Regions from separate parts of the Pseudomonas sp. CCC3.1 genome, predicted to be linked through region 2. Evidence: predicted binding sites of a transcription regulator. Region 2 holds the regulator's gene; the other holds the start of a gene.
The links. The regulator LexA, encoded in region 2, represses DNA repair genes until DNA is damaged. The targets are predictions, from matches to a motif close to CTGTNTNNNNANACAG.
Positions count from the first base shown of each region.

Region 1: a site for LexA is predicted at 2,193-2,208, ahead of recN (DNA repair protein RecN). Genes of this name have one in related genera too.

Region 1 is NZ_CP133778.1:4,340,899-4,349,089, reverse strand. Features, by position in the region: gene fur (ferric iron uptake transcriptional regulator) at 1-389, shown strand, start outside; gene recN (DNA repair protein RecN) at 486-2,168, opposite strand; gene grpE (nucleotide exchange factor GrpE) at 2,421-2,987, shown strand; gene dnaK (molecular chaperone DnaK) at 3,089-5,005, shown strand; gene dnaJ (molecular chaperone DnaJ) at 5,325-6,449, shown strand; gene dapB (4-hydroxy-tetrahydrodipicolinate reductase) at 6,460-7,266, shown strand; gene carA (glutamine-hydrolyzing carbamoyl-phosphate synthase small subunit) at 7,525-8,191, shown strand, end outside.
Region 2 is NZ_CP133778.1:1,082,511-1,090,701, forward strand. Features, by position in the region: gene RHM56_RS04955 (DUF6586 family protein) at 59-580, shown strand; gene RHM56_RS04960 (hypothetical protein) at 699-932, shown strand; gene sulA (SOS-induced cell division inhibitor SulA) at 992-1,465, opposite strand; gene lexA (transcriptional repressor LexA) at 1,477-2,085, opposite strand; gene RHM56_RS04975 (TetR/AcrR family transcriptional regulator) at 2,347-3,054, shown strand; gene nagZ (beta-N-acetylhexosaminidase) at 3,235-4,233, shown strand; gene RHM56_RS04985 (S-methyl-5'-thioinosine phosphorylase) at 4,259-5,002, shown strand; gene RHM56_RS04990 (DEAD/DEAH box helicase) at 5,890-8,191, shown strand, end outside.

The sequences.
Region 1 (8,191 bases), 2.6 Mb from region 2:
AGGCCGGACTTAAGGTGACTCTGCCACGAGTCAAGATTCTACAAATGCTTGACTCTGCCGAGCAGCGTCACATGAGCGCCGAGGATGTATATAAGGCTCTTATGCAGGCTGGCGAAGACGTCGGTCTGGCCACGGTTTACCGTGTGTTGACCCAGTTTGAGTCAGCCGGGCTGGTGATCCGCCACAATTTTGATGGCGGTCATGCGGTCTTTGAACTGGCTGATGCGGATGGCGGTCACCACGACCATATGGTCAACGTGGACAGCGGTGAAGTGATTGAATTTTTCGACGAAGACATCGAAAAATTGCAGCACGCCATCGCGGCCAAGCACGGTGTTGAGTTGGTGGATCACAACTTGGTGCTGTACGTACGCAAGAAAACTAAATAAGCATGTCGCGCGAATTTCGGTTCGCGAAACGAACGAAGGCGACCTCCGAGTCGCCTTCGTGCTGTCTGGAAAATGATTTTCCGTGACCGTTCGTCGTTAAGCTGCGAGATTTTTCGCAGTGACCACCATTTTCTTGGCGTGAGCCAGCGATTCTTTGGTCAGGTCAATGCCGCCGAGCATGCGGGCGACTTCTTCTACGCGTTCTTTTTTGCTCAATTTTGAGACGGCTGTGCGTGTTGTCTCGCTTTCGCGAGCCTTGTGCACGAAGAGATGCTGATGGCACTGCGCGGCGACTTGCGGTAGGTGAGTGACCGTCAATACTTGGCCGCGCTCACCCAGGCGGCGCAGTAGCTGGCCGACGATTTCAGCAGTCGGGCCGCCGATGCCCACGTCTACCTCGTCGAACACCAGGGTCGGTACGCGCGAGGTTTGTGCCGTGATGACCTGAATGGCCAGGCTGATACGTGATAACTCACCACCAGACGCTACTTTGGCTAACGCCTTGAGCGGTTGACCAGGGTTGGCACTGACCAGAAGCTCGACATGTTCCAGGCCGTGGGGCATCGGGTCGCTGCTGCTCTGTGGGCGCAACTCGATCACAAAGCGGCCGCCGGGCATGCCCAAGCGCTGGATTTCTTCTTCAACGGCGCTGCTCAAGCGGGTCGCGGCATGACCGCGCAGGTTGCTCAGTTCGCGTGCGCACTCTTGATAGTGGCGGGTGTAAGACGCCAGCTCATTGGTCAGGCGCTCGATGTTTTCATCGTTTGCGTTGAGTGTTTCCAGTTCGTCGAGCAGGTTTTGTTGCAGGGCAGCGACGTCGGCAGGTTGCACGCGGTGCTTGCGTGCGAGGCTGTAGATGGTGTCCAGCCGTTCTTCGAGGTATTGCAGGCGACCCGGATCCGCATCGAAATGATCGAGGAAGCGATTGAGTTCGCCCACGGCTTCTTCGACCTGAATCTGCGCACTGGCCAGCAGGTCGGTTGCTTCGCTCAATGAGCCAGAGTTGTTATTGATGCTCGACAGGCGATTCAGGCTTACCGTCAGGGCATTGAGGACGTTGCCGGAGTCGTTTTCACTGCACTGTTCGACAACCTGGCGGCAAATAGTCAGCAAGGTTTCGGCATTGGTCAGGTTTTTGTGTTCCTGCTCCAGTTCTTCCAGTTCGTTTTCACCCAGCGACAAGGTTTCGAGCTCTTCGAGCTGATAGCTCAGTAGCTGATGACGTGCGCGCTGTTCGTCCCCGGAATTGGACAGGTGCTCAAGCTCTTGGCGGGTTTGGCGCCAGCGTTGTGCGGCCAGTTGCACCTGGCGGGCCAGGTCGGAGGCCCCGGCATATTCGTCGAGCAGTCGGCGGTGAGTGTCGGGTTTTAGCAGCGACTGATGTTCGTGCTGGCTGTGAATGTCTATCAACAGTTCGCCCAGGGCTTTCAAGTCGCCTTGCGGGCTGGGGGTGCCGTTGATGTAGCCCCGTGAGCGACCTTCGGCGGTGATGACTCGGCGCAAGATGCACGGGCCGTCGCTGTCCAGGTCGCGTTCGGCAAGCCAGGCCCGGGCTTCGGGAATGTTTTGCAGGTCGAAGGTGGCCAGAATGTCGGCTTTGTCGGCCCCAGGGCGAACCACACCACTGTCTGCACGGTCACCTAAGGTGAGGCCGAGTGCATCCAGCATGATCGATTTACCGGCGCCGGTCTCACCAGTGATTACACTCATCCCGCGATCGAGTTCGAGATCGAGATGTTCAACGATGGCGTAGTTGTGTACGGACAGGTGCACCAGCATGGGAGCCGCTCCAAAACGTAATGTCTGGTTATTTATACAGTGTTTTGTTTCGTGCTGACAATGGGTGTGCTTAGTTCTATTTGCTTGGATTTAAGGCTTTTTTAGGCGGTTTTGAGTTCGCAGGCGGGGCATTCAAGGAGGCAGGAGGCGTTTCTTAGTGCTTTTTGGCTCTTGAACCTGAAAATTGCGACCCCATATATCTTGGCAGAAGCGCGAGTCGAGCTCGCGGACGATGTTTGAAAGGAGAAATCTATGGCAGACGAACAGACTATGGATACGCAGAATCAAGATGCTAATCAGGCCGCCGATGCTTCAGGCGAAGATCTGGTGGCCCGTGTACAGGTGCTCGAAGAGCAACTGGCTGCAGCTAATGATCAAGCTCTGCGTGTAGCTGCTGATTTGCAGAACGTTCGCCGTCGTGCCGAACAGGATGTTGAAAAAGCACACAAATTTGCATTGGAAAAGTTCGCTGGCGATCTATTGCCGGTAATCGACAGTCTGGAGCGCGGCCTTGAGCTGTCCAATCCGGATGACGAGAACATTCGTCCAATGCGCGAAGGGATCGAGCTGACCCTGAAAATGTTCCAGGACACCCTGAAGCGTTATCAGTTGGAAGCCATTGATCCTCACGGCGAACCCTTCAATGCCGGGCTTCACCAAGCGATGGCAATGCAGGAGAGCGCAGACCTGGAGCCAAACAGTGTGCTCAAGGTGTTTCAAAAGGGCTATCAGCTCAATGGCCGCTTACTGCGCCCGGCTATGGTCGTAGTCAGCAAGGCGCCAGCGCCGGTTTCGCCATCGATTGACGAACAGGCTTGAAATCGGTCGCAAGGCCCCCATTTAGAAGTCAAGCGTTTAAGTAATGCCGCAGTTGGTCATCACTGCTGCGGCAACAAAATCCAAATTTAGGGAGAGTTAACATGGGCAGAATTATCGGTATTGACCTCGGGACCACCAACTCGTGTGTGTCGGTTCTGGAAAACGGTAAAGCAAAAGTTATCGAAAACGCAGAAGGCGCGCGTACTACGCCGTCGATCGTTGCGTACGCTAACGATGGTGAAATTTTGGTTGGCCAATCCGCCAAGCGTCAGGCAGTGACCAATCCGCATAACACCCTGTACGCGGTGAAGCGTCTGATCGGTCGTCGTTTTGACGAAGAAGTTGTACAGAAAGACATTCAGATGGTGCCTTACAAGATCGCCAAGGCTGACAACGGCGACGCTTGGGTTGAAGTGAACGGCCAGAAAATGGCACCGCCACAAATCTCGGCTGAAATTCTGAAGAAAATGAAGAAGACTGCCGAAGACTACCTCGGCGAGCCAGTGACTGAAGCGGTGATTACCGTTCCGGCCTACTTCAACGACAGCCAGCGTCAGGCGACCAAAGACGCCGGCCGTATCGCGGGTCTGGACGTAAAACGCATCATCAACGAACCAACCGCAGCTGCTCTGGCTTACGGTATGGATAAAGCGAAAGGCGACCACACGGTCATCGTTTATGACTTGGGTGGCGGTACTTTTGACGTATCGGTTATTGAAATTGCTGAAGTTGATGGCGAGCACCAGTTTGAAGTGCTGGCGACCAACGGTGACACGTTCCTGGGTGGTGAAGACTTTGATATCCGTCTGATCGACTACCTGGTTGACGAGTTCAAGAAAGAAAGCGGCATGAACCTTAAAGGTGACCCGCTGGCGATGCAGCGTCTGAAAGAAGCTGCTGAAAAAGCCAAGATCGAACTGTCTTCGAGCCAGTCGACTGATGTGAATCTGCCGTACATCACTGCAGATGCCACCGGTCCTAAGCACTTGAACGTGAAAATTTCGCGCGCCAAGCTGGAATCGCTGGTTGAAGACCTGGTTCAGCGCACCATCGAGCCTTGCCGTCTGGCTCTGAAAGATGCTGGTATCGATGTTGGCGCGATCAACGACGTGATTCTGGTCGGTGGTCAGACTCGTATGCCGCTGGTACAGAAGCTGGTCACTGAGTTCTTCGGCAAAGAAGCACGTAAAGATGTGAACCCGGACGAAGCGGTTGCAATGGGTGCTGCTATCCAGGGCGCGGTATTGGCTGGTGATGTTAAAGACGTTCTGCTGCTGGACGTGAGCCCGCTGACGCTGGGTATCGAAACCATGGGCGGTGTAATGACTGCTCTGATCGAGAAAAACACCACGATTCCTACCAAGAAATCGCAAGTGTTCTCGACTGCTGACGATAACCAGGGCGCGGTGACCATTCACGTGCTGCAAGGTGAGCGTAAACAAGCGGCTCAGAACAAGTCGTTGGGCAAGTTCGACCTGGCTGACATTCCACCTGCTCCACGTGGCGTGCCTCAGATCGAAGTAACCTTCGACATCGATGCCAACGGCATCCTGCACGTAAGTGCAAAAGACAAGGCGACTGGCAAGTCTCAGTCCATCGTGATCAAGGCGAACTCGGGTCTGTCCGAGGAAGAAATTGCTCAGATGGTACGTGACGCTGAAGTCAACGCTGAGGAAGACCGCAAGTTTGAAGAGCTGGCGGCAGCGCGTAACCAGGGCGACGCACTGGTTCACTCGACTCGTAAAATGGTTGCTGATGCTGGCGACAAGGTTACTGAGGAAGAGAAAGCTGCAATTGAAGCTGCTGTAGTTGCACTTGAAGCCGCTGTTAAAGGCGACGACAAGGCTGCTATCGAAGCCAAGGTTGAAGAGCTGTCCAAGGTGTCTGCTCCAGTCGCACAGAAAATGTACGCGGAGCAAGCGAACCCGGCAGACGCAGCGGCCAAGCCAGCTGATTCGGCTGAAAAAGCGGATGACGTTGTCGACGCTGAGTTCGAAGAAGTTAAAGACCACAAGTAATTAGCTTGTTGGTCGGCCGGTTGACCGTGCATAAGCGGTGACTGGTAGGATGTCGCCGCGCGGGAGCTTGCTCCCGCGTTGGCGTGTCTGGAGTAGAGGAATTTTTACAGCATGCGACAAGGTCGAATGCTGGCGGTTGGGACAAACGCTTTTATGTGTCTCTGTCTGAAGTAACCGCTCCTGTCGGCCAATGCATTGGCTGTTAATCAGAAACCAATATCGTTGAAAAGACGTGAGTTGAGCCTTGTTTGTCCAGGCTCGGCGGGTTTGGTGAGGCTCGGGAGGGTTTTTCCAAACGTCCTTGAGAGTGCAAAGAATTATGGCAAAGCGCGACTATTACGAAATATTGGGTGTCGAACGGACCACCACTGAGGTGGAGCTGAAAAAAGCGTATCGTCGTCTCGCAATGAAGCATCACCCGGACCGTAATCCGGATGACAAGGCCTCCGAAGAGCTGTTTAAAGAGGCGAATGAGGCGTATGAAGTGCTGTCGGACTCCAGCAAGCGTGCTGCTTACGATCAGTACGGCCATGCCGGTGTTGATCCGCAAATGGGTGGCGGCGGTGCTGGTTTTGGTGGGCAGAACTTCTCCGATATCTTCGGCGATGTATTCAGCGATTTCTTTGGCGGCGGCCGTGGCGGCTCTCGGGGTGGTGCTCAGCGCGGAAGCGATTTGCGCTACACACTGGAACTGAACCTGGAAGAAGCTGTACGCGGTACCACGGTCAATATTCGTGTGCCGACGTTGGTCAATTGCAAGCCGTGCGACGGTTCCGGCGCGAAGAAAGGTTCTTCGCCAGTGACCTGTACCACCTGTGGCGGTATTGGTCAGGTGCGCATGCAACAGGGTTTCTTCTCTGTTCAGCAGACCTGCCCGCGTTGCCATGGCCAAGGCAAGATCATCTCCGATCCTTGTGAAAGCTGCCGTGGCGAAGGTCGCGTAGAAGAGTACAAAACGCTTTCCGTGAAAGTGCCGGCGGGTGTCGATACGGGTGATCGTATTCGTCTGTCTGGCGAAGGTGAAGCAGGTGTGCAGGGCGGCCCGGCTGGCGATCTGTACGTGGTCATCGATGTGCGCGAGCACGCGATTTTCCAGCGCGATGGCAAACATCTGTTCTGTGAGGTGCCAATCAGTTTTGCTGATGCTGCACTGGGTGCGGAACTTGAAGTGCCGACGCTGGATGGTCGGGTCAAGCTCAAAGTCCCTGAGGGCACGCAAACCGGTAAGCAGTTCCGCCTGCGTGGCAAAGGTGTTGCTCCGGTTCGTGGTGGCGGTGTTGGCGACTTGATGTGCCGTGTTGTGGTTGAGACGCCTGTGAAGCTGAGCCGTCGTCAGCGTGAGTTGATGGAAGAGTTCCGTTCGACGCTGGAAGGCGATAGCTGCCACTCGCCGAACGCGACCGGTTGGTTCGAAGGTGTGAAGCGTTTCTTCGGCGACTTATAAGGGGCAGGGCATGCGACGTATAGCTGTGATGGGCGCTGCCGGGCGCATGGGCAAGACGCTGATTGATGCGGTGCAGCAGCGTTCACCGCTGTGTGGCCTGACTGCGGCGGTTGTCCGTCCAGGCAGTTCGCTGGTGGGCGCTGATGCGGGTGAGCTCGTGTCTCTTGGGCGCATCGGTGTGCCGCTGTCAGCAAGCCTTGAAGATGTTGCTGATGAATTCGACGTACTGATTGATTTCACGCTGCCTGAGGTGATGCTCAATAACCTGGCTTTCTGCCGCAAGACGGGCAAAGCCATGGTGATCGGTACCACGGGGTTGAGCGCTGCACAGAAGCAGTTGCTGGTTGAAGCTGCAAAAGATATTCCGATTGTGTTTGCGGCGAACTTCAGTGTTGGCGTCAACCTGTCGCTCAAGTTGCTCGATATGGCGGCGCGGGTGATGGGTGATGATGCGGATATTGAAATCATCGAAGCTCATCACCGGCACAAGGTTGATGCGCCATCGGGCACGGCCATGCGCATGGGTGAGGTGATTGCTGATGCGTTGGGGCGTGACCTGCAAAAGGTTGCGGTTTACGGCCGTGAAGGCCATACCGGTGCTCGTGAGCGCGAGACTATTGGTTTTGCGACCGTTCGCGGCGGCGATGTGGTTGGCGATCATACGGTTCTGTTTGCTGCAGAGGGTGAGCGTCTTGAGATCACCCACAAGGCATCCAGTCGCATGACTTTCGCCAAGGGTGCTGTTCGCGCTGCCTTGTGGCTGCAAGGGCGTGAGCCTGGTTTGTACGACATGCAAGATGTGCTCGACCTGCGTTGAGTCGACTCTGTAAAATCGGGCTGTTGCGCAACCTGCAGCCCGATTTTTAACCGCTAAGCGATGACCTGTCGCATTCCTCTGCCTTTTCGGCTCTTTAGCGGTAGACCAAAAAAGCCTTTTTCTGTAAGCTACAGCTTTAGTGTGTCCACTAAAAGCGCGCAGATATTCGATGAAGAAGCGGGGTGACGTGTCCATACGTCACTCCGCTTTTTTACAACCTGCGATCGCCCTTTCAGGCTTTATTTACGGGAGGTCTTCTTGACTAAGCAAGCCATACTCGCCCTCGCTGATGGCAGCATTTTTCGCGGCGAAGCCATTGGGGCCGACGGTCAGACCGTTGGTGAGGTGGTGTTTAACACCGCAATGACTGGCTACCAGGAGATCCTGACGGATCCTTCCTATGCTCAGCAAATCGTGACCCTGACTTACCCGCATGTTGGCAATACCGGCACTACCCCGGAAGATGCCGAGTCTGATCGTGTCTGGTCCGCAGGTTTGGTAATTCGTGATCTGCCGCTGGTTGCCAGCAACTGGCGTAACACAATGTCGCTGTCTGACTACCTGAAAGCCAACAATGTTGTGGCAATCGCCGGTATCGACACTCGCCGTCTGACTCGCATTTTGCGCGAGAAGGGCGCGCAGAACGGCTGCATCATGGCCGGTGACAACATCTCGGATGAAGCAGCGATTGCAGCAGCTCGCGGCTTCCCAGGCCTGAAAGGCATGGATCTGGCGAAAGTCGTCAGCACCGAAAAAGCCTACGAATGGCGTTCGAGCGTCTGGAACCTGGCAACTGACAGCCATCCGACGATTGAAGCCAGCGATTTGCCTTACCACGTAGTGGCTTATGACTACGGTGTTAAGTGGAACATCCTGCGTATGTTGGTTGAGCGTGGCTGCCGCGTGACAGTGGTTCCAGCACAGA
Region 2 (8,191 bases):
TCCCCTATCCCTGAGACTGCTGTCAGCCCTTACCCCATTCGCTGTGGAGCGCCTCAACATGGCTCACGAACTCTATACCCGTACCAATCAGAAAATTTATTTTGCTGGCCTGGCGCTTGAAGCCATGAACAAGGCGGGCGAAGGCAGGGCCATGAATGCTCAGGCGCTGGTTCAGTCTGAGCGCGAGTCAGCTGTGTTCCATTTGTATGGGGCACTTTTGGGGTTGTGTCACGAGATTGCTGGCTTTTATCGCTTGCCTCAGGCCAATGCTCCTCGTGTTGAGTTGCTGCTGACTAAAGAAATACTGGATGCGGTGGCGATCCCCGAATTGGCTGAAATGGTCGAGCTGGCACAAGCGCCGCACACCTGGTTGGCGCAATTGGTTGCTACGCACGCGGCGTTGTACCAGCCGTTGCAAGCGCCGAAGAAGGTTAAGGCAGACGTGTTTCAGCCTCTGATCGAGACAGTGAACCTGGAAGACGAAACTCCCGAAGCGTTGAGTCGCGAGACATTGGAAGAGTGGCGTCAGAACCTCAAGGGTTTGGCCATTCGGTTCCGCGATGGACTAAATGAGTGTTGAAGGACGCGCATAAAACTGTACAGTCATTCATCAGTCAGTCATTAAACCGTCTCAGATCCTGGAAAAATGACAAGGGATGACTGATATAATCCCGCGCTTTCGTGGAGAACAAACTTTTATGCCAACGTCCTTTCTAGAAATTGTCGAATTGCCAGACGGCCGTATCGAGTTGCGCCGGGCTGAAGACGAGGGGTCTTTGGTGACGCTCAACTTCTCTGAAGACGCCAAGGTTTTTCTTCAAGGTCAACACGTCGAGGTGGCCAAAGCCATGCTCAGCGTAGGTGTGCAGATGGCTGGCCGATTGGCCGAAGGCGAGCTTGAAAAAGACGAAGGACCGCGCATTCTGCATTAAGCGCTTAATGAGTCATGCGTGTCACAGACAGGCTTGAGCATTGCGCGCAAGCCCTGTGTTTAGCCCAAGCGAATATTCAAGCTTTGCCCGTGCCCGATACGTGCTGCGCCAATCAGTTGTTGGCGAGCGGCGACGGTCAACGGGTTGATCCAGCTGACCACTGTGTGGCTGCGACCCAAGCGCAGCGCTTCGCAGGTAAGTTGCAAGGCGCTTTTATTGCCGTTGGGTTGCAGAAGCAAAATACGCTCGCGGTTCAACCCGGCATCTCGCAGCCAGCTTTGAGTCAAGCTGGCAGGCGGTGCTATTAGGGTCAGCCAGCGGTCGTCTTGTTGCTCGCTCAATTCGCGGAGCATGGGAGCCAGCAGGTTCAGGCAGTTTCCCGCAGCACCGCGCAGCGACAACTCACTGAAGACTTCGGGTTCGGCGCTCCAGGGTGCATCGAGCACTTCTTTGATCGCAGAGGGCATGGGTTGCGCCATGAACACTTCGAACAAAGGGAGTTGTGCTGGCAACGGTGTGTGTGGGAACTGCATGGCATCTCCTTTTAGCGGCGGATAACGCCGACGCTCAGGCCTTCGATAACCAGCTCTTGCTCTTTGAGGTTGACCTCAATGGGCGCGAAATCCGGGTTTTCAGCGATCAGCCAGACTTTGCTGCCTTCACGCTTGAAGCGCTTTACAGTGACTTCGTCGTCAATGCGGGCCACAACAATCTGGCCGTTTCGGGCTTCGCGGCAGGTATGCACCGCCAGAAGGTCGCCATCAAAGATGCCGACGTCCTTCATGCTCATGCCTTGTACCCGTAACAGGTAGTCGGCGCGTGGGTGGAAGAAGGTCGGGTTGATGTTGCAGGACTCTTCGACGTGCTCTTGCGCCAGGATCGGGGCGCCTGCAGCGACTCGGCCGATGATGGGTAGGGTCGATTCGTCAGCCTTGGCCTCAAAGCCGGGGATGCGAATGCCGCGAGAAGCGCCGGGCGTCATTTCGATGGCCCCCTTGCGAGCAAGGGCCTTGAGGTGCTCTTCGGCGGCGTTGGGGGATTTGAAACCCAGTTCCTGTGCGATCTCGGCACGGGTGGGCGGGTATCCGTTGTCATCCAGGCATCGCTTGATGAAGGCCAGGATCTCAGCTTGGCGTGGCGTCAGTTTTAACATGGTGATCGCTCTGTCTTTTTATACAGTGACTGGGATTATATACAGTGAAGGCTTATTGGCAATCACCCATTTTCAGCCATCCGCTGGACGGTCACTGGCAGTTTGTATGAACCGCCTTTTATCAGCCGAAGCCTTGCTGGCGGCGGCTGTGGTTAAATGCGAGACCGCCCGGTCGCAAACCGAACACGCCGCCTTGACTTTTTACAAGTCGAAACGTATGTTTCAAACAGGTGTTTTAATGTTTTGTCAGGCGGAGTAGCCATGGCCCAGTCGGAAACCGTTGAACGTATCCTTGATGCTGCTGAGCAGCTGTTCGCGGAAAAAGGTTTTGCTGAAACTTCATTGCGGCTGATTACCAGCAAAGCCTCGGTCAACCTGGCGGCGGTCAATTATCATTTTGGTTCGAAAAAAGCGCTGATTCAGGCGGTTTTCTCGCGCTTCCTGGGGCCGTTTTGCGCCAACCTTGATCGCGAGCTGGAGCGTCGTCAAGCCAAGCCTGAGCAGCGCCCTAGCCTTGAAGAGCTGTTGGAAATGCTGGTTGAGCAGGCGCTGGTGATTCAGCCGCGCAGCGGTAATGACCTGTCCATTTTCATGCGCTTGCTGGGTTTGGCGTTCAGCCAGAGCCAAGGGCACTTGCGTCGCTATCTCGAAGACATGTACGGCAAGGTTTTTCGCCGTTATATGGTACTGGTGAACGAGGCCGCGCCTCAGATCCCGCCGATTGAGCTGTTTTGGCGTGTGCACTTTATGCTCGGCGCAGCGGCATTCAGCATGTCGGGGATCAAAGCCCTGCGTGCCATCGCCGAAACCGATTTTGGGGTGAATACTTCAATCGAGCAGGTGATGCGCTTGATGGTGCCATTCCTCGCGGCTGGTATGCGTGCACAAAGCGGTGTCACTGACCCGGCGATGGCCAGTGCCCAGCTTCGTCCCCGCACTAAAACTCCGCCGATCGCCGTCAAGGTTTGACTGTTCGCGGGTGGGCGCGGCAGCTTTGTTCCGCTAAGCTAGCCGCCATGTCTAGCCCTGACTTATTCCCGTCTATTGATTCACCGCTGCCTCTCTGGTGCGCGGCGCTCAGGCGTGTGCCTGCACCCTTTAACGGGATATAAGCGCTTTCTCTCTTAAGGATTTTCCATGAGTTCTGCCTTGCAAGGCTCCTTGATGGTGGACGTCGCCGGTACCTGGCTGACGGCTGAAGACCGGCAATTGCTGCGCCAGCCTGAAGTGGGCGGGTTGATCATCTTTGCGCGCAATATTGAGCATCCGCGGCAGGTGCGTGAGTTGAGTGCGTCGATTCGTGCCGTGCGTCCCGATTTGTTGCTGGCAGTCGACCAGGAAGGCGGCCGGGTGCAGCGTCTACGCCAGGGCTTTGTGCGTCTTCCCGCTATGCGCGCAATTGCCGATAACCCTAATGCAGAGTACTTGGCAGAGCAATGCGGCTGGATCATGGCCACAGAAGTCTTGGCCATAGGCCTGGATTTGAGCTTTGCCCCGGTCCTGGACCTTGATTACCAGCGCAGCGCGGTGGTGGGCAGCCGTTCTTTTGAAGGCGACCCTGAGCGTGCGGCATTGTTGGCGGGCGCCTTTATTCGCGGGATGAACGCTGCGGGTATGGCTGCAACGGGTAAGCATTTTCCTGGGCATGGATGGGCAGAGGCTGATTCCCATGTAGCCATTCCTACAGATGAGCGCAGTCTAGAGCAGATCCGCGCCCACGACCTGGTGCCATTTGCCCGTCTGAGCAAGCACTTGGCGGCTGTGATGCCTGCGCATGTGATTTACCCGCAAGTCGATAGCCAGCCAGCCGGGTTCTCGCGGCGCTGGTTGCAGGATATTTTGCGTGGTGAACTGCAATTTGACGGTGTCATTTTCAGTGATGACCTGTCGATGGCCGGGGCGCACGTGGTGGGCGATGCTGCCAGCCGCATTGAAGCGGCCTTGTCTGCCGGTTGCGACATGGGCCTGGTGTGCAACGACCGTGCAGCCGCCGAGCTGGCGCTCAGTGCGGCTCAGCGCCTTAAGGTCACGCCATCGGCACGTATTGCACGGATGCGGGCGCAGGCCTGGGCCAGCACTGACTATCGCCAGAGCCCGCGTTGGCAGGTGGCGATGGGCGCGCTCAAAGATGCTCAATTGATCGATTAACTGAAGTTTTAAGAGGCATGGCTCAATGACGGTTTACGCAATTATTGGTGGCACGGGGCTGACTCAACTCGAAGGGTTGACCATCAGCCGCTCGCTGGCCCTCGACACCCCTTACGGCCCGACCTCGGCCGACATTCAGATCGGTGAGTTTGGCGGGCGTGAAGTGCTGTTTCTGGCGCGCCACGGTCATCCGCATCGGGTGCCGCCGCACCAGGTCAATTACCGCGCCAACCTGTGGGCGTTGAAGCAGGCCGGGGCCGAGGCGATTTTGGCGGTGAACGCTGTGGGCGGGATCCACATGGCCATGGGCACCGGGCATTTCTGCGTGCCGCACCAGTTGATCGACTACACCAGCGGTCGCGAGCACACCTATTTCGCCGGTGATCTGGAACACGTGACTCACATCGACTTCAGCTATCCCTACACCGAATCCCTGCGCGAACAACTGATCAGCGCTCTGGCAGCTGAGGGTTGCTCCTACAGCAGTCACGGCGTGTACGCGGCCACCCAAGGCCCGCGACTTGAGACTGTGGCTGAAATCGCCCGTCTTGAACGTGATGGCTGCGACATTGTGGGCATGACCGGCATGCCCGAAGCCGGGTTGGCTCGCGAGCTGGATCTGGATTACGCCTGTCTGGCGTTGGTGGTCAATCCGGCAGCAGGCAAGTCCACGGCGATCATCACCATGGCCGAAATCGAACAGGCGCTGCACGACGGCATGGGCAAGGTCAAAGCGACCTTGGCGCGGGTGCTGGCCGCTCACCTTTGATTGTTTACTAGGCAGTGCAGTGAATGCTCTCTATAGAAAACGTATTGCACAACGGCGACTGGAGTCTTGGCTTTAGCAAAAGAGTCCTTGAGCGTGGGCACAAATACTTTCGAGAAGATCGTGTCGAGTTGCTTGAAGTTGATGATGACTGTATTCGTGCCACGTGCGAAGGGGGCCAAGGGTATGTCTACGAACAGCTGATTCGCATTGAGTCTAACCATGCAAATGCACAGCTTCTGCACTGTTCATGTAGCTGCCCGGTTGCGTTTGATTGCAAGCACTGTGCTGCTGTTTTGTATTATTTGCATAGCGTACTGCCTCAGGACGGGGTGCAAAGGCTCGGCGAGCACATGAGCCCTGGCCTGGAACGCTGGCTCGATGCAATTCCGAGAAGCAAGAGTGCAACGGCTCCCGCTAAAAAAACCAGTGACATCGGTCTGTTATATCGGCTTGTGCTGAACCGTCAGACGGGGAATTGGCAGGTCGATTTTTATAAGGCCAGACGGCTAAAAGACGGCAGTCTTCGGGATTTGCAACGCTACACGTTTCCCCATGATGTCTTGCGCAATCCGCCTGGCTACCTGCTTGAATCGGACCTCAAGTTTGCTCGTCTGTTCATCACCAGCTATACCAACGCGAGCTATGCTTCTGGTGTAGAGCTCAAGGGGCGTATCGGTGGTGACGTGCTTGAGTTACTCCTTGAAACGTCGCGACTGTTTCTTGATTTTGACTTGCAGCGACCTTTGGTTGCAGCTGCCCCGCGCCCTGCAATCTTCAACTGGGTTGAGCAAGCTAACGGCAATTACCGAGGCCAATGGCTCGGCGCTGACCAATCGCTGGACGCTGTTCTAGCGCTGGAACCGCTGCACTACATTGACTTCGAACGGATGCAAATTGGACCCCTGCAGTATGAGTTGAGCGACAAACTGGCCTGTCACTTGCTCCTGGCTCCGGATATTCCGGCGCAGCATGCCGTAGAGTTCAGCCACCGCATGCGTACCGTGGTCGATACAGTCGCTGCGCCGTGTGCGCTGACCGAGCGGGTTGTCAACGATATTGCGCCCATCGCGCATTTGACCTTGGGCAGTATTGCGCAGACCTCATGGCGCGCGACCAAACCCGTTGAACACCGTGCAGCGTTGGGTTTCAGCTATGCGGGTAGCTATGTAGCTGATAAGAATTCGAGTGAAATACGGCTGTTATCGGGCAGTGAAACGCTGCGCGTCCAGCGCCAGCCAGCGGCTGAAAAAGCGCTTCGCCAGGCCCTGCTCAAGGTCGGTTTTAAAAGAGTTACAGGTCAAGGCGTTGCATTGCCCGGTGTGGCCGGTGAGTTGTTCGACCAAGCGAATGATGCGGGTTGGATCACCTTTGTCCAAACTGACCTGGAGCGTTTGCGCGACTTGGGCTGGCAGATCGTAATCCAGCAAGGCTTTCACTTTGAGCTTCACGAAGTCGAGCAATGGTACGCCGATATCGAGGAGGGCCCGGAACACGCCTGGTTTGATCTGGAGCTGGGCATTGAGGTCAATGGTCGGCGCTATAGTCTGTTGCCGATTCTGCTTAACGTGCTGAGGCGCAGCCCTGAGGTGTTAGACCCTCAATCCATGGCTCTTCGAAGAGATGACGAGCCGCTGTTGGTTAATCTTCATTATTCGCCCAATCAATATGCGGCATTAAAACCAGCCTTGAACGTAGTCTTGCCATATGGTCGGATCAAACCGCTGATGGCAACCCTCAGTGAATTGTATTTAAAGGAGCATCGTGGCGATTCATTGCGGCTGAGTTCTCTGGATGCCGGGCGGCTCAGTGCGTTGGACGATGTACCGCTGGTCTGGCAAGGGGGCGAGCGTCAGCGTGACTTTGCCAAACGCCTTAAGCAGTCAGAGCATGTCGCGTTGCCTGCGCCGCAAGGGCTAAACGCCACTCTGCGTCCTTATCAGCTAGAAGGTTTGAACTGGATGCAAGCCCTGCGCGAGCTTGAGGTGGGTGGCATTCTGGGTGACGACATGGGTTTGGGCAAGACGCTGCAAGCCCTGACTCATCTATTGCAACTCAAACAGAACGGTCAGCTTGATTCGCCTGCTCTGGCGATCATGCCGACCAGCCTGATTCCCAACTGGCTCGACGAAGCGGCTCGTTTTACCCCGCAACTCAACGTGCTGGCGTTGCATGGGAACAACCGCCAAAAAGATTTCGATCAGTTGGCAGGCTACGATTTGATATTGAGCACCTACGCCTTGTTGCCGCGAGACCTGGAAACACTTGAGCCTATCGTCTGGAGTGTTGTGATTCTGGATGAGGCACAAAACATTAAAAATCCGACGAGCAAGGCCGCTCAATCCGCACGGCAATTGCAGGCTAAACAACGCTTGTGTCTCTCCGGAACGCCTTTGGAAAACCATCTGGGTGAGCTGTGGTCCTTGTTCCACTTTTTGTTGCCGGGTTGGCTGGGTGATAGCAAAACGTTCAATCGTGATTACCGTACGCCCATCGAAAAGCACGGTAACAGTGAGCGTATGCACAGCCTGACGGCACGCATCAAACCGTTTTTATTACGCCGCACTAAAGAGCAGGTAGCCGCTGAATTGCCAGCGAAAACTGAAATCGTGCATTGGGTCGACTTGAGCGATACCCAGCGCGATGTCTATGAAACCGTTCGCGTTGCAATGGACAAGAAGGTTCGCGATGAAATCAACCGCAGCGGGATAGCTCGCAGTCAGATCATCATTCTTGAAGCGCTGCTTAAACTGCGCCAGGTGTGCTGCGATTTGCGTTTGGTCAAAAGCGCATCAGCCGTTAATGCCAAACGGACTTTGACCGGAAAGCTGGGTAGCTTGATGGAGATCATTGAAGAGTTGCTGGGTGAAGGTCGGCGCATTCTACTGTTCTCTCAATTCACCTCAATGCTGGCATTGATCGAGCAAGAGCTGGAACACCGCAACGTTGCCTATTCGCTGCTGACCGGTGATACCAAGGATCGTCGTACGCCGGTTAAAAACTTCCAGGACGGCAAAGTTCCACTGTTTTTAATCAGTTTGAAGGCGGGTGGTACGGGCCTTAATTTGACCGCGGCTGATACGGTGATTCATTACGATCCATGGTGGAACCCGGCGGCTGAAAATCAGGCCACTGATCGTGCGCATCGGATTGGCCAAGATAAGCCTGTATTCGTCTACAAGATGATTGCGC